3 regions of the Paenibacillus sp. PvR133 genome follow, and region 1 is predicted to be linked to each of the others. Evidence: predicted binding sites of a transcription regulator. Region 1 holds the regulator's gene; each other region holds the start of a gene.

Evidence for each region. Region 1 encodes Rex, which represses fermentation and respiration genes when NADH is low (regulators of the CRP and FNR family bind a similar motif). Its sites were predicted from a motif close to TTGTGAAATATTTCACAA; they were not measured.
Region 2: the regulator Rex is predicted to act here: its motif matches at 1,907-1,924, upstream of JOE49_RS03655 (formate/nitrite transporter family protein).
Region 3: the regulator Rex is predicted to act here: its motif matches at 1,227-1,244, upstream of pflB (formate C-acetyltransferase).

Annotation. Positions count from the first base shown of each region.
Region 1 is NZ_JAFIBS010000001.1:4,679,604-4,684,451, forward strand. Features, by position in the region: gene JOE49_RS20440 (cell wall elongation regulator TseB-like domain-containing protein) at 57-581, opposite strand; gene JOE49_RS20445 (amidohydrolase) at 619-1,920, opposite strand; gene JOE49_RS20450 (redox-sensing transcriptional repressor Rex) at 1,907-2,560, opposite strand; gene dinG (ATP-dependent DNA helicase DinG) at 2,605-4,848, opposite strand, start outside.
Region 2 is NZ_JAFIBS010000001.1:837,117-841,964, forward strand. Features, by position in the region: gene JOE49_RS03650 (molybdopterin-containing oxidoreductase family protein) at 1-625, opposite strand, end outside; gene JOE49_RS03655 (formate/nitrite transporter family protein) at 999-1,832, opposite strand; gene JOE49_RS03660 (FAD-dependent oxidoreductase) at 2,220-3,581, opposite strand; gene JOE49_RS03665 (glutathione peroxidase) at 3,973-4,449, opposite strand; gene JOE49_RS03670 (hypothetical protein) at 4,537-4,848, opposite strand, start outside.
Region 3 is NZ_JAFIBS010000001.1:4,839,506-4,844,353, forward strand. Features, by position in the region: gene pflB (formate C-acetyltransferase) at 1-1,193, opposite strand, end outside; gene adhE (bifunctional acetaldehyde-CoA/alcohol dehydrogenase) at 1,522-4,134, opposite strand; gene JOE49_RS21280 (Crp/Fnr family transcriptional regulator) at 4,393-4,848, shown strand, end outside.

The DNA.
Region 1 (4,848 bases):
GAGCTTTTAATCATTTACTAGTCATTCATTCCACATTTGCCAATCCTCACACCAGCTCAGTTATTGGGCAAAGTATATTTCACACCCGTCGCTACCCCATCTGAGAAACGATAAAAGGTGTAGTAATGATGACTTCCATCATCGTAAAACAACTGCCACACATATTCGCCATTGAACACACTCGGCTGAAGCCTTACAATTTTTGCACCTGGAAGCTGCTGCTGAATTATTGCCGTCATTTTTTGCTCATCGACTCCGTTCTTCAGCAACTCGGTGTGAACACCGCTATTATCTGCGGCAGGTACGTTAGGTTGTCCTTCCACTTTTTGAAAAGGAACCCACACCATTATATTTTCATTCTGTGCATTTTTCCCTTGAACCACCCAGTATACCTGATCCCACACAGACTTCCATGTTTGAGTCGTGCTAACCAGACCACCTGATTGCTTGGCCTTAATGATAGCAGCATTTTCCTCAGCCACCTGGTCTTGAGTAACATAGGAATAATACCAGAAAATGCTGATCAGGATCAGTATCACGGCCAAAATGGCGACCGCTATCCACTTTTTCTTATTTTTCAAACCTGTGCTTCCTCTCTAAGGGGATGTGACACCTAAATTAGCGCGACAGCAGCCCTTCAAAGGCGGCTTGTGCCTCATGTTTGATACGTTCCTCGTCCATAGTCAGGCATTCGCCGTTTTTCACAACCTGGCGACCGTCTACCCACACATGAGCCACGTCCTTGGCGCTTGCAGAGTATACCGCATGGGAAATAAGATCTGTACGCGGCAAGAAATGTGCCTGATTCAGATCCAACGCGATAAAGTCAGCCTTGTTGCCTGCTGCCAACGCTCCTACTTCTTTTAAACCAATCGACTTTGCACCGTATTCTGTTGCCAGGCGCAGCGCTTCACTTGCAGGAACTGCCGTAGGGTCACCGGATACACCCTTGTGAATAAGTGCCGCCAGACGCATTTCCTCGAACATATCCAGGTTATTATTGCTGGCAGGACCATCCGTTCCGAGAGAAACAGTAACCCCTGCACGCAGCAATTCAGGCACTCTGGCCACACCACTTGCCAGCTTCAAGTTGCTACCAGGATTATGCGAAACCGCTACACCACGTTCAGCCAGTAAAGCTATTTCTTCGTCGTTCAAATGAACGCCATGGGCAACAAGCGAAGGACGGGAGAAAAAGCCAAGCTTATCTAAGTGTGCAACTGGACGCAAACCGTAGTCGCGTACGTTTTGCTCCACTTCGGCGATCGTCTCAGACATGTGCGTATGCAGTGGCAAGTCCAGATCATGCGCAGCTTGTACGAATTTTTCAATAAACGCAGGTGGACATGTGTATGGCGCGTGCGGAGACATCATCGTTGTAATACGCCCGTCTGCTTTACCATGCCAGTTACGCGCAAAAGTCACGGCCTCAGCCAGCTTGATTCGCTGTTCTTCTTCCGAGCAAAGTCCAATTGCTCCACGCATCAGACTTGCACGAATACCTGACTCTTCAGCTACACGAGCCACCTCATCCATATGATCGTACATATCCAGGAAGGTCGTTGTTCCACCTTTCAGCATTTCCAGCACAGACAAGGACGTACCCCAGTACACGTCCGTAGATGTATACTTGGCTTCCATAGGCCACATTTTCTCCTGAAGCCATACTTGAAGTGCCAAGTCATCTCCATGCCCACGCAGCAGAGACATCGCCGCATGACCATGAGTATTAATCAGACCAGGTAAAAACAATAGCCCCTTACCATCGATCGCTTCCGTCTCTTCCTCACCCGCAGGCAAAGTTTCGCCAATATAAGTAATACGGCTATCCTCCACAATCATAAAACCATGGACTACCCCAGCTTCTGATCCATTTACGGCAAAAGAGCCGTTTTTAATCATCCATTTATTCACTGTCATATTGTGTTTCTTCCTTTCCGTCCTCCAAATAATAAGCGAGGCTAAGCAAATCAGTTGTAAAGTCTGTGGCATGAATCCGAATGTTGGCCGGTGCCTTGAGAGTAGTCGGTGCAAAGTTCAGGATCGCTCCAATTCCGCTCTCAATAAGCCTGTCAGCCACGTGCTGTGCTTCAAAATCAGGTACGGTAATAATCCCGATTCGAATGTTTTTTTCTTTCACAGTCGCTTCCAGTTCATCCATCGGTTGAACGACCAATGTATTGATCTTGGTCCCTACCTTATCCGGAAACGCATCAAATACTGCGACAATCTTCATATTGTCTTTTAAATAAGCGTTATAATTCGAAAGGGCTTGCCCCAGATTACCCGCACCGACCAATACGACATTAATTTGCTGGTCGATTTTCAGGATATGGCGTATTTTCTCAATTAGATAAGAAACATCATAACCGATACCCTTCCGACCAAAATCTCCAAAATAGGCGAGATCTTTACGGATTTGGGCCGGGTTCAAATCTAGCCTCTGTCCCAACTCTTGAGAAGAGACCGTAGCCACCTCCCGTTTGTGAAGTGCATTCAGATAACGTAAATATACGGGTAACCTCCGTACGACAGCCTCTGAAATTTTATCTGATTTCATACTTGCTCCCCCTAATTGTAACGAACATACTTAGTGTCCGTCCGTTATGCCTCTGTCTCCGGGGCGGATTGGAGCCATTCGGCGATGCGGGGCACCATTTGCTCCGATGGCATATGCTCCATTTTTGGTCCCGGTAACGAGTACAAAAAGTGCTTTCCGTAATAGGATTCGATCACACGCGTATCGTAAACGATAACGACCCCGTGGTCGCTCGCTGTACGTACTAACCGACCAAATCCCTGTTTGAAGCGAATGACCGCTTGTGGTACAGACAGCTTCATAAATGGATTCTTCTTCTGCTGCTGAAGCAGCTCGCTTTTTGCCTCCAGCAACGGGTGATTCGGCGGTTGAAACGGCAAGCGAACAATGGCCAGACAAGTCAGAGCCTTTCCTGGAATATCGACGCCTTCCCAGAAGCTGCTGGTTCCCAGCAATACAGAAGCTTTGGCTTCCTGAAAACGGCGGGTTAGCTTGCTGCGACTCCCACTGTCCACACCTTGTCCCAGCACAGTAATTTCGCTGGATGCTAAGGCCTCTTTGAGCGGCTCATACACTTGCCGGAGCATCCGATAGGAAGTAAACAGAACGAGCATTCTCCCCCGCGTCGCCTGAGCAGTCGCTCCTAGAGAGCTAACGAGCATATCTACAAAGTGTGCATCTCCTACACTGCCCTTCACGCTTGGGAAATCCCGTGGAATGACCAGCAACACCTGATCCCTGTAATTAAAGGGTGACGGGAGCTGCGAAGTCATCAGCCGCTCTTGATCTGCGGCCTCCTGCAAGCCGAGCTGATCGATCATGTACTGAAACGACTTATCTACCGATAAGGTAGCAGACGTCAGAATAATGCTTCTTTTTTTGTCAAAAAACATTTCTTTCAACTGGCGGCTCACATCGACGGGCACCGCATAAAATTGCAATGATTTACTACGGAATTGCCCACTCGCTTCGAGCCAGTATACGGTTGTTTCATCATCGAGTCGGATAAAAAAGCGCAAATTTTCTCGGATTCCCGCCAAATCCTTGAGCAGACCCGTGATATCTGTAATAAGGCTATCTGCCGCATAATCGTCATGTTCTTCCTTGACGTCCAGCATCAGCTTGTCGCCCTTACGCAAAATTTCGCTCATCGTTACATATAGCTGATTTTCCAAAGCCCCCGCCTGATCCCACTTTGCAGGCTTGGCCGAAGGTTTGAGACGGGAAGAAAACTGTCCTGTTTCACCCGGTGTCGCATCGCTTCGCTCTGGCAACATGCCAAACAGCTTGTCGCTTAGCAGGTCCCAAGTTTCCTTAACCTCTAACACGAGCGGATACATCTGATCGATGGTTGAAGCCCAATCCGCCGACTTCTCGTGCCCCGATTTTGCCAACTGTTGACGAAGTGAAGGCAGTTGTCCATTCTTGCTGTCTTTGAACAGTCGCGTCAGTGTATGCACGAGTGTGAAATATTTCATATGCATACCTAGGTGCTTACCAGCTACTTCCTCCAGGTGATGGGCTTCATCAATCACCAGATGTTCATAGCTCGGCAACAACTGGTGACTGGCTTTGACGTCTGTGAACAACTTAGAGTGATTCGTAATAACGACATCCGCTATCCCTGCTTCATGGCGTGCACGATGATAATAACATTTGCGGAACCATGGACAAGAACGACCAAGACAGGACTCTGAATCACTCGCCACCGTTTCCCAGAAATCCCCTCCACGGTTGCTCAGATTCAGTTCTTCATCATCACCGGTTTCTGTTAGCGTCAACCAGACGATCATCTGAGCCGCTGTAATTAAGTCTTCCTTCGGTGTCGCGAAGTCTCTTCTGTTTATTTTATGTTCAAACTTACGCAGACACAAATAATGTCCCCGACCCTTGAAAATAGCAGCCCGGAACGGAAACGGAATCACCTTGGTCAGCATCGGAATGTCGCGCTCGCGTAATTGCTCCTGCAGGTTGATCGTATGTGTACTTACCATAACGCGCTGTCCTTTTTTTACACTGTGATACAGCGATGGGAGCAAATAACCGAGAGACTTTCCTGTTCCTGTACCTGCTTCAATCAGCAGATGCTTGTCTTCACTCAGTGCCTGATTTACACCCTCAATCATCTGTATCTGCGCCTCGCGCTCCTCATATTGGCTCAAGGATGAACGCAAATTGTCCCGCACATCATCCATGTACTCCTCAAAGGAAACACCTGAAAGTGGATTCGGGTCATCTTCTCTACGCGGTGCAGCTAGCTCCGTCCAATCTTCCACTTTTAGCGCAAGCTGACGAAAAAACTGATGTCC
Region 2 (4,848 bases), 3.8 Mb from region 1:
CCTGATGCATGTTGGTGCTAATGACATTTCCACCCCACACAATAATGAGGTCTGCATCCTCCGTGTCCTCCGGGCTGGTGCCGCCCTTAAAGCCCATAACGGATGCCCAGCCTTCATTCCCAGCCACGCTGCAAATCGTCTGATCCAGTTGGCTTGAACCCAGCGCATTAAAAAATCGGCGATCCATTCCATCCACACTCAATACGCCCATATTGCCATAAAAGCTGTAGGGGAGAATAGATTCCGATCCGTCCGTACGTATCAGCTCCTTGAATCGACCTGTAATGGTATCGACCGCTTCCTCCCAGCTAATTCGTTCAAACTTCCCTTCTCCTTTGGGGCCTATACGTTTCAACGGATAGAGCACCCGATCAGGATCATATACCCGCTCCGTCATATTGCGAACTTTGTTACAAATAGCGCCTTTGGTAATAGGATGATCCGGGTTCCCAGTGACCTTGACTATCTTTCCATTTTCCTTGTGAAGCAGGAGCCCACACGTATCCGGGCAATCTAACGGGCATACAGCCGGAAAAATACCGTCCTGCTGCTCCGTCATCCGCTGTCCCCTTTGTAAGTCTTGTTGAAGCGTGGCCTCAGGAGGCGCGCTATTGCGATGATCCATAGTGTTGATGCTCCTTTCCGTTACCGTTTCCAAAAATTACACTGATCTTATCATATCCACAGCTTTGACCTATGGCAAGAGAAGGATTTTCCCACACAGCCGCTAGTCCAAAATATTAAAAAATCCGTCTGCTGCATAGAGCAAAACGGATTTTTTTAAGAATCATATTTTTTTCGACATCCTGTTTCATCATATCTTACCGAGGGTAAAAGAGATCAAGGCATTATGGGACGAGAGCACACTCATCCTCCATGCCAAATCATGGACCACTCCCAAAAAAAATCCGCCATGACAGGTTTCGTTCCCCCGGGCCTGTCATGGCGGATTTGCTTTGTTCATTGCTGTTTAAAGTGCCGTAATTAAGCAGGATCACTCAACGGATTTGATGTGCAACCGAAGAAGTGGTTGGAGATTCATTCACTGGATGTGCGTTGGCTTGAGGCTTTTTTAAATAGGCCAACCAGTAGGCTCCAGCCACAAACAGGCTACCTCCTACCAAATTCCCCAGCCAGACCGGAATGAAGTTCATAACATAATCTGCCCATGAAAAGTGGCCTGCAAAAATAGCCGCCGGAATGAGAAACATATTGGCAACAACGTGCTGAAATCCAATAGCGACAAAGGCCATGGTCGGGAACCAAATCCCCATAATTTTGCCGCCAATTGAGTCTGTGCTATAAGCCAGCCATACAGCCAGTGCTACGAGCCAGTTACATCCTATACCCGATATAAAAGACTGCAAAAAGCTTTCATGTAGCTTATGTCCTGCCATATCCACCACTTTGTCCAGGTAAGGGCCCGTTTCTGTCAAACCCAGCACATGGCCAAAGAAAAATGCAACGAATAACGCACCCGCAAAATTACTGAGCGTAATAATCGCCAAATTACGAAGCATGGCCCCTGTCTTAATCCGTCCTGCCCATCTCGCCAAAGGAACCGCCATCATATTGCCGGTCAGCAATTCTCCGCCGGCGATCAAAACTAATACCAGACCTACAGGGAACACCGCAGCTCCAATAAAGGTAGCAATGCTTCCCCATTCTTTAGGCGCACTTGCAATAACACGTATATCCAGCAAAAACCCGAGTGCAATAAATGCACCTGCCAAAAATCCCAGTACCACCGCCACAGTCCACGGGTTGTTCGCCTTGGCCACTCCTGTTTCCACCGTCTTTTCGGCAATTTGCCCCGGTTTATAGCTCGCCATATGTCCCCGCTCCTTTAATATCTTTTCACTAAAATGTTCTTCTTTCATATTTTATTTAAAATCAGTGATTATGTTTGTGAAAAAAATCACTTTATCGAACATTAAAAAACAGCCCTTGGAAAAAGGACTGTCTTTTCTGTATTATTACATCTACTGCGCTACTACGCACTTTACATTTAGTTATATTCTTCCTTTTCAACTGCTCTCAAGAACCAAATAACTCCACCGAGGCCTACCAGCGCCACGACTACAAGAAAAAGGATATAAAACAAATCCATAAGCTACTTACCCCCTAATCCTTATGCTACTCTATATTGTACTATAAGGATTCGTCCATACGTCTCAGATTGTTGACAAACTTATGAACAATGTCACAGACAAACCGAATTATACGGTAACTGGGTTCCGTTCGGATATTGTAGGCAATGCTTGTAAACCTGCTGCGTTCAGGAAATTCCAAGGCTTGTTATAATGTGGCTGGAAGAAGAAATCGACAAAGGCCAACTGGTCAATGGTCATATGATTTTGAATGGCTACGGATAGCGTGTTAATGGATTGCGTCAAATCCACCTTCGACATAATTTGTGCCCCCAAAATTCTCCGTGTCTCCTGCTCATATACCACTTTCAGTAATACCTTTTCGGAGGTTGGCATAAATTCAGGCCGGTAGCTGTCCTCAATGGTTACAGCTTCTACAGTCATGCCTTCGTCCGTTGCCGCCGCTTCCGTCATGCCTGTTCCTGCAATATTGTCTTCGTAAATTTTGATACCCGAAGTTCCTTGGGTTCCCATGTAGGCAATGGTTGGTTGTACCAGATTACGTGCTACCAGCGTACCCATACGAACTGCGTTGGTTGCCAAAGGGATATAAGCCGTTTTGCCTGTCGGATTATAGCGGATTGCACAACTGTCACCTGCTGCAAACACATCCGGGCAGCTACTTTGCATATAGTTATCCACAATGATCGCACCGTTAGGCAACATATCTACCTGACCTTTGAGCAGATCCGTTTGAGGTCGGAAACCGATGCAGAGAATAACAAGCTCTGTTTCATATTCTCCTTTAGAGGTCACGACTTTACTTACCTTACCGTTCGTACCCTCAAAACGACTCACCGTCTCGCCAAGTACCAGCTTAATGCCATGCTCCTTCAGGGAACTTTCAATCCGGTCTGTATACTCATGGTCCAAATACTTATTCAATATACGATCAGCACTGTCGATCAATGTTACATTTTTACCGTTCATTTGGAACGCTTCTACCAGTTCAACACCAATGTATCCTGCTCCGACGACTGTAATGTTCTGTACGTGCTGGGCTTTCTCAATGATATCATTCGAATGATTATAGTTTTTACAGAGCAAAATATGATCAAGTTCAATGCCTTCCAGCTTCGGAATAATGGGCCATGATCCTGTAGTCACAATTAATTTATCAAATGTGTCTGTAAATTCTTCACCTGTTTGGAGATTACGTGCATGCAGCGTCTTGCCTGCCGTATCCACACTCGTTACCTCATGAAGCATCTTGGTCTCTACACCCAAGTCAGCCAGTTGATCTGGAGACGAATAAAACAGTCCGTGCGGATCTTTGACGACACCACCTACGTACAGCGCAATACCACAAGATAAGAATGAAATATTATCATTACGCTCATAAACGGTAATTTCGGCATCTGGATAACATTTAGCTGTATTGACGATAGCTGCCGTGCCTGCGTGTGTACATCCGATAACTGCTACTTTCATGTTAAATTCCTCCTTGGTGTGTGGGCATAAAATGTATAATAATTGTGAATAGTTTCACGTAAACAGCTCGTTAGCGTTTGTGATTTATTTCACTTCATGCGCTTATTATAGTGTGATATTTTTCACATTACAATAGCTTTTTAAGATATTCACAATTTGTCCACATTTAAAAAAGAAAGGATATACGAGTTCAGTCGTTTGCTGAAATGTTTCTTTGCTCCATCCAGTTTTCCCTGTAAGCCCCCTGATTATGCCCTTGGAATCGACCTTCACATGATGCAATACACCTTAGACAAATGCATATGTAGAGAACAAAAAAGGTCCGTTTCCCGGAGACATTCCGGAAATCAGACCCTTTTTAAACATATACGTTGGAATTAAAGCGAAGCTACTATAGCAATTGCTCAATAGCTGCTTTCATCGCTTCTGGTGACTCCTTCGGTTCAAAACGACCCACAGGTACACCTTCACGATTCACAATGAATTTCGTGAAATTCCACTGAATTGTCCCATCTTCCTGTTCTCCAGGCTGTTGCTTTTTTAAATATTCAAACAGAGGCGCTGTATCAGGTCCGTTGACGTCCACTTTGGCGAATATCGGGAAACTAACCCCATAATTCAATTGGCAAAATTCAGCCGCTTCCTCGCTGCTGCCCGGCTCCTGACCGCCAAATTGGTTGCAAGGAAATCCTAATACAACTAATCCCCGATCCTTATATTCGTCATAAAGCTTTTGCAAATCCCCATATTGCGGGGTAAGTCCACATTTACTGGCGGTATTCGCAATAACCAGCACCTTACCGGTGTAAGTATCCAGAGAAACCTCCTGATTCGCTGGTGTTACGGCATTATGTGAATAGACAGACATACAGCATCCTCCTTCGTGTCGCTTGGTTTAGGTTACATAACCTATTTTAACCAAAACGTGACGGACATGCCAACATCCACAGTGACTTTACCGTGATGCCATCACTTCGAGTCTGCGTTCTTCGCGTTCGGAAGCGGACATTTTTGGGCAAGCATAACAATACCGCTGGCCTCCACCTGTCTTGTAATATTGGCAACAGGACGGTTTCATGTAGGTATTTTCACCGGGGCGGTAAGGATTGTCCAATTCAATGAGACGAACCGTAAACGGATTTCTTTTACGCCCGAATACCTCTCCCTCCAGCTCACGTGTCACATACATATAATCTTGTTCAAAGCGCTCCACATCCTGAAGATCAGTCAACGATGGCTGTACTCTATCCTTAAAATACAGCAATGT
Region 3 (4,848 bases), 160 kb from region 1:
TGAATGGAGCTAGTTTCAATAGAAACTTTCGCACAATATTTTTTGAAGCCTTCAGGCAATTTTTCCGACCACAGTACAGTCAGGTTCGGCTCCGGTGCAGGTCCCAGATTGTAGAGGGTGTGCAGGAAACGGAAGCTGTTTTTAGTTACCCGAGTTTCTCCAGTTACGGACATACCACCAATGGACTCAGTAACCCAAGTTGGATCTCCACTGAATAGTTCATTATAGTCAGGTGTGCGCAAGAACTTAACAATACGCAATTTCATAACAAAATGATCGACCAGTTCTTGAGCTTGTTCTTCTGTCATTGTACCCTCTTCCATATCACGTTGAGAGTAAATATCAAGGAAGGAAGATACACGTCCTAAGGACATTGCTGCACCATTTTGTTCTTTGATTGCTGCAAGATATCCAAAATATACCCATTGGAAAGCTTCTTTCGCATTGTTAGCAGGTTTTGAAATATCAAAACCGTGCTCAGCAGCCATTTGTTTCAGTTCATTCAAAGCACGAATTTGTTCGGAAATTTCCTCACGCAGACGAATTACGTCTTCTTCCATGGAATCAACTTCAAGGCTTTTCAGTTGCAGCTTTTTATCTTGGATCAAGAAGTCTGCACCATACAAAGCTACACGACGATAGTCACCGATAATACGACCACGACCGTATGCATCTGGCAGACCAGTAATGATACCAGCTTTACGAGCTGCTCTCATTTCATCTGTATAAGCGTCAAATACACCTTGGTTGTGAGTTTTACGAATATGAGTGAAAATATCAATAATACTTTCTGGTACTTCAAAACCATAGGCTTTACAAGCGTCGATCATCATTCGAATTCCACCAAACGGCTGCAAAGAGCGTTTGAATGGAGCATCTGTTTGTACACCGACAATTTGCTCTTTATCCCGGTCTAGATAACCCGGTTTATGTGAAATAATAGTGGATGGCGTATTCACGTCTACATCAAGCACGCCGCCGTTTGCCAACTCTTTTTTGGTAAGATCGGATACAATATCCCACAATGCAGTTGTGTTGGCGGTAGGACCAACCAAAAATTCTTCATTGCCAACATAAGGTAAGATATTAGTTTCAATAAAATCGTTGACGTTGACTTCTTTAGTCCATTTGCCTTTTTTAAAACCTCTCCAGCCAGATTGTTGCTCTTGTAATTCTCTCTCAATCACCGACATGTAAATCCCTCCAAATTGTTTGGTCTTCCGGACTTGTGATTTTTTTCACGATAAAGCTATTTCTTGAGCCCGGCCTGTTCACCGATGCCTTACGCTCAGTGTCGGGACCTTTCTTACACCCTTATTGTAGAATAATGATAGAGTGTAGTATGTGATAAAAATCACAATATGAGTGATTTTTATCACTTTATTTTCCCTGGCTTCACGCCTATATCCTTAGCCTTGCCGTTCACCTCCCTTCCCAAACCAACAGGCCCTCTATATAGAGAGCCTGCATCGGTATTGAACGAGAAAATGCTTTTTCACAAGCCTCTTCGTACCTATTATATTATTGGTCAAAACGTCCGTAGAAGGCATTGCGATAGACATCAGCCAACTCAGTAACCAGCGGCAACTTCGGATTCGCAGTTGTACATTGATCTTCAAATGCGCGGTCAGCCAGATAGTCTACACGTGATTCGAAATCCTTCGCATCGAAACCGATTTGTTGGAACGATTCCTCGATACCGAGTGTTTTGTTCATCTTACGGATTGCTTCGATCAAGCTGTTAACCCCTTCTTCGGTGGTGCGTGCAGGCAGTCCCAGTATGCGCGCGATTTCTGCATAACGCTCATCCGCAACAAAGTGCGAATATTTAGGGAACGAAGCAAATTTTGTCGGTTTTTTCGCATTATAGCGAATAACGTGCGGCAGCAAAATGGCATTCGTGCGGCCATGCGCTGTATGGTATTGTCCACCCCATTTATGTGCAAGACTGTGGTTAATACCCAAGAATGCATTAGCAAACGCCATACCAGCAAGTGTGGAAGCATTATGCATTTTTTCACGAGCCAGCTTATCACCGATCAGAGCCGATTGTTCTAGGTATTGGAATACCAATTGAATGGCTTTAATTGCCAGACCATCTGTGTAATCATTAGCCATTACGGACACGTAAGCCTCGATAGCATGTGTCAGAACGTCCATACCTGTGTCCGCTACAGCTGTTTTAGGCAGCGAATATACAAACACTGGGTCAATAATTGCCACATCAGGAGTCAACTCATAGTCAGCCAGCGGGTACTTCGTGTTACCCAGGTTTTTGTCCGTAATTACTGCAAACGATGTAACTTCGGAACCTGTACCCGAGGTTGTAGGGATAGCTACAAATTGTGCTTTTTGGCCCAGACGTGGGTACTTGTAAATCCGTTTACGGATATCCATGAATTTTTGTTTTAAGTTATTGAAATCAGTATCTGGATATTCATAGAACATCCACATGCCTTTAGCCGCATCCATTGGCGAACCGCCGCCCAGTGCGATGATGCAATCCGGTTGGAAACGTCTCATCATTTCTGTACCACGTTCTACCGTAACTGTCGATGGATCTGGCTCTACTTCAGAGAACACTTCGATAGCTACCGGTGTTTGGCGTTGATGCAGATAATGAATAACACGATCCACATATCCCAGTTTTACCATCATAGGGTCCGTGATAATGGCTACACGTGTGATATCAGGCATTTTAGCAAGATACTGTGTCGAATTTTTTTCAAAATAGATTTTGGAAGGTACTTTGAACCATTGCATATTCACCGTCCGTTTCGCCACCCTTTTCACATTAATCAAATTGACTGCCGATACGTTCGACGAAGTCGAGTTACGACCGTACGAACCGCAACCGAGTGTCAACGAAGGAAGATTGGTGTTGTAAATGTCGCCAATCGCACCATGTGTGGAAGGTGCATTTACAATGATACGTCCTGTTTGCAGACGGTTTGCGAAGCGAGCGATAACGTCCTCATCGTTCGAATGAATAGCGGACGAGTGGCCCATGCCCCCGAATTCCACGACTTCAGCAGCGCGTTGAATACCTTGTTCCGCATTTTTCACTTTATAGCAAGCCAATACAGGACTCAATTTTTCCGCAGACAATGGGAATTTTGTTCCTACCCCTTCAATCTCAGCGACCAAAATTTTAGTTCCTGCTGGTACTGTGATACCACTCATTTCAGCAATTTTCACAGCAGACTGCCCGACGATTGCTGGGTTCACTGCACATTTCTCGACATTCATAGCTCCTTGAGTGAGCTTAGCTGCTTCTTCTTTATTTACAAAATAGCAGCCGTTAGCGATCATCAATTTTTTCACTTGTTCGAAGATTGGCTCTTCGATAATAACCGCTTGCTCGGAAGCACAAATCATACCGTTGTCAAAAGATTTAGAGAGGATAAGATCGTTCACGGCCTGCTTGATGTCTGCTGTTTTTTCAATAAAGCAAGGCACGTTACCTGGGCCTACACCCAGAGCAGGTTTACCGCAGCTATATGCCGCCTTAACCATGCCTGATCCACCAGTTGCCAGAATCAGAGCCACATCCGGGTGATTCATGAGTGAATTTGTCTTATCCATCGATGGAGCTTCAATCCATTGAATACAATCAGCTGGAGCACCATGTTTGACGGCTGCTTCGAGCAAGACGCGGGCTGCTTCCGCACTACACGATTGAGCAGATGGATGGAAACCGAAAATGATTGGGTTACGTGTTTTAATGGCAATCAACGCTTTGAACATCGTAGTCGAAGTCGGGTTTGTCACTGGAGTGATCCCCATGATAATGCCGACTGGCTCTGCTATCTTTTGAAAACTGTCAAAATCATTGTCTTCAATGACACCGACGGTTTTTTCATTTTTGATACTATGATAGACATATTCTGTTGCAAACATGTTTTTGGTGATTTTGTCCTCGTACACACCGCGTCCTGTTTCTTCAACAGCCAACTTCGCCAGGTACATGTGTTTATCCATCCCTGCGAGTGCCATAGCTTGTACGATTTCGTCAATCTGTTCCTGATTCATACTCATGAAAGCTTGCTGTGCCCGGTTCCCCCGGTCAATCAGCGTTTGAATATACTGCTCTGCGCTTTGCTCTTTTTGGATAACCTCGTTTTTAACAGCCATTTCCCTCATCCTCCTGTTATCTCGTGTACTATCTCTTGTTCACGCACTGATCGTAACACAGCTTTTCAAGATATATTGTGATTTTTTTCACAATCTATTTAAAATTTTATTTTATGAAGTGAATTAAATCACAAAGTTTGGAATTCTGCCACTTTTACCCCCTCTTCTTGCCCCAAAAACGCATTGCGCAGGTATATAATGAATTTGAATTGATCAAGTTGCAGATAAAAAACATAGGATACAAAGGGGAAATGGACGATGAGAAACCCTACAAATGTAATGGAAGCCCGCGGCAACACCTGTTGCTTCTCGGAGGCCAGCTTCAACCGGTTGCAAGTGATGATGAAAGATCGAGTTATGCCAGAAAGCTCGCATCTGTTCTGGGAAGGAGATACAGCGGATAAGCTGTTTTATATTAAGCGCGGACGCGTGAAAGTAACCAAAACAACGGATGAGGGTAAGGAACTTATTCTATATATGTATCAAAGCGGCGATCTTGTTGGTCAAGCCGATCCATTTTTCGGTACTAAGCATTCCTTTTCTGCTGAGGTTCTGGAAGACAGTGATATTGGCGTAATCGATCATACAGATCTGGAGCTACTTATTTGCCAGCATTGTGATTTTGCGATTGACTTTATGAAATGGATGGGTTCGCATCATCGCATTACTCAGACTAAGTTCCGCGATTTGATGATGTACGGCAAGCCTGGCGCT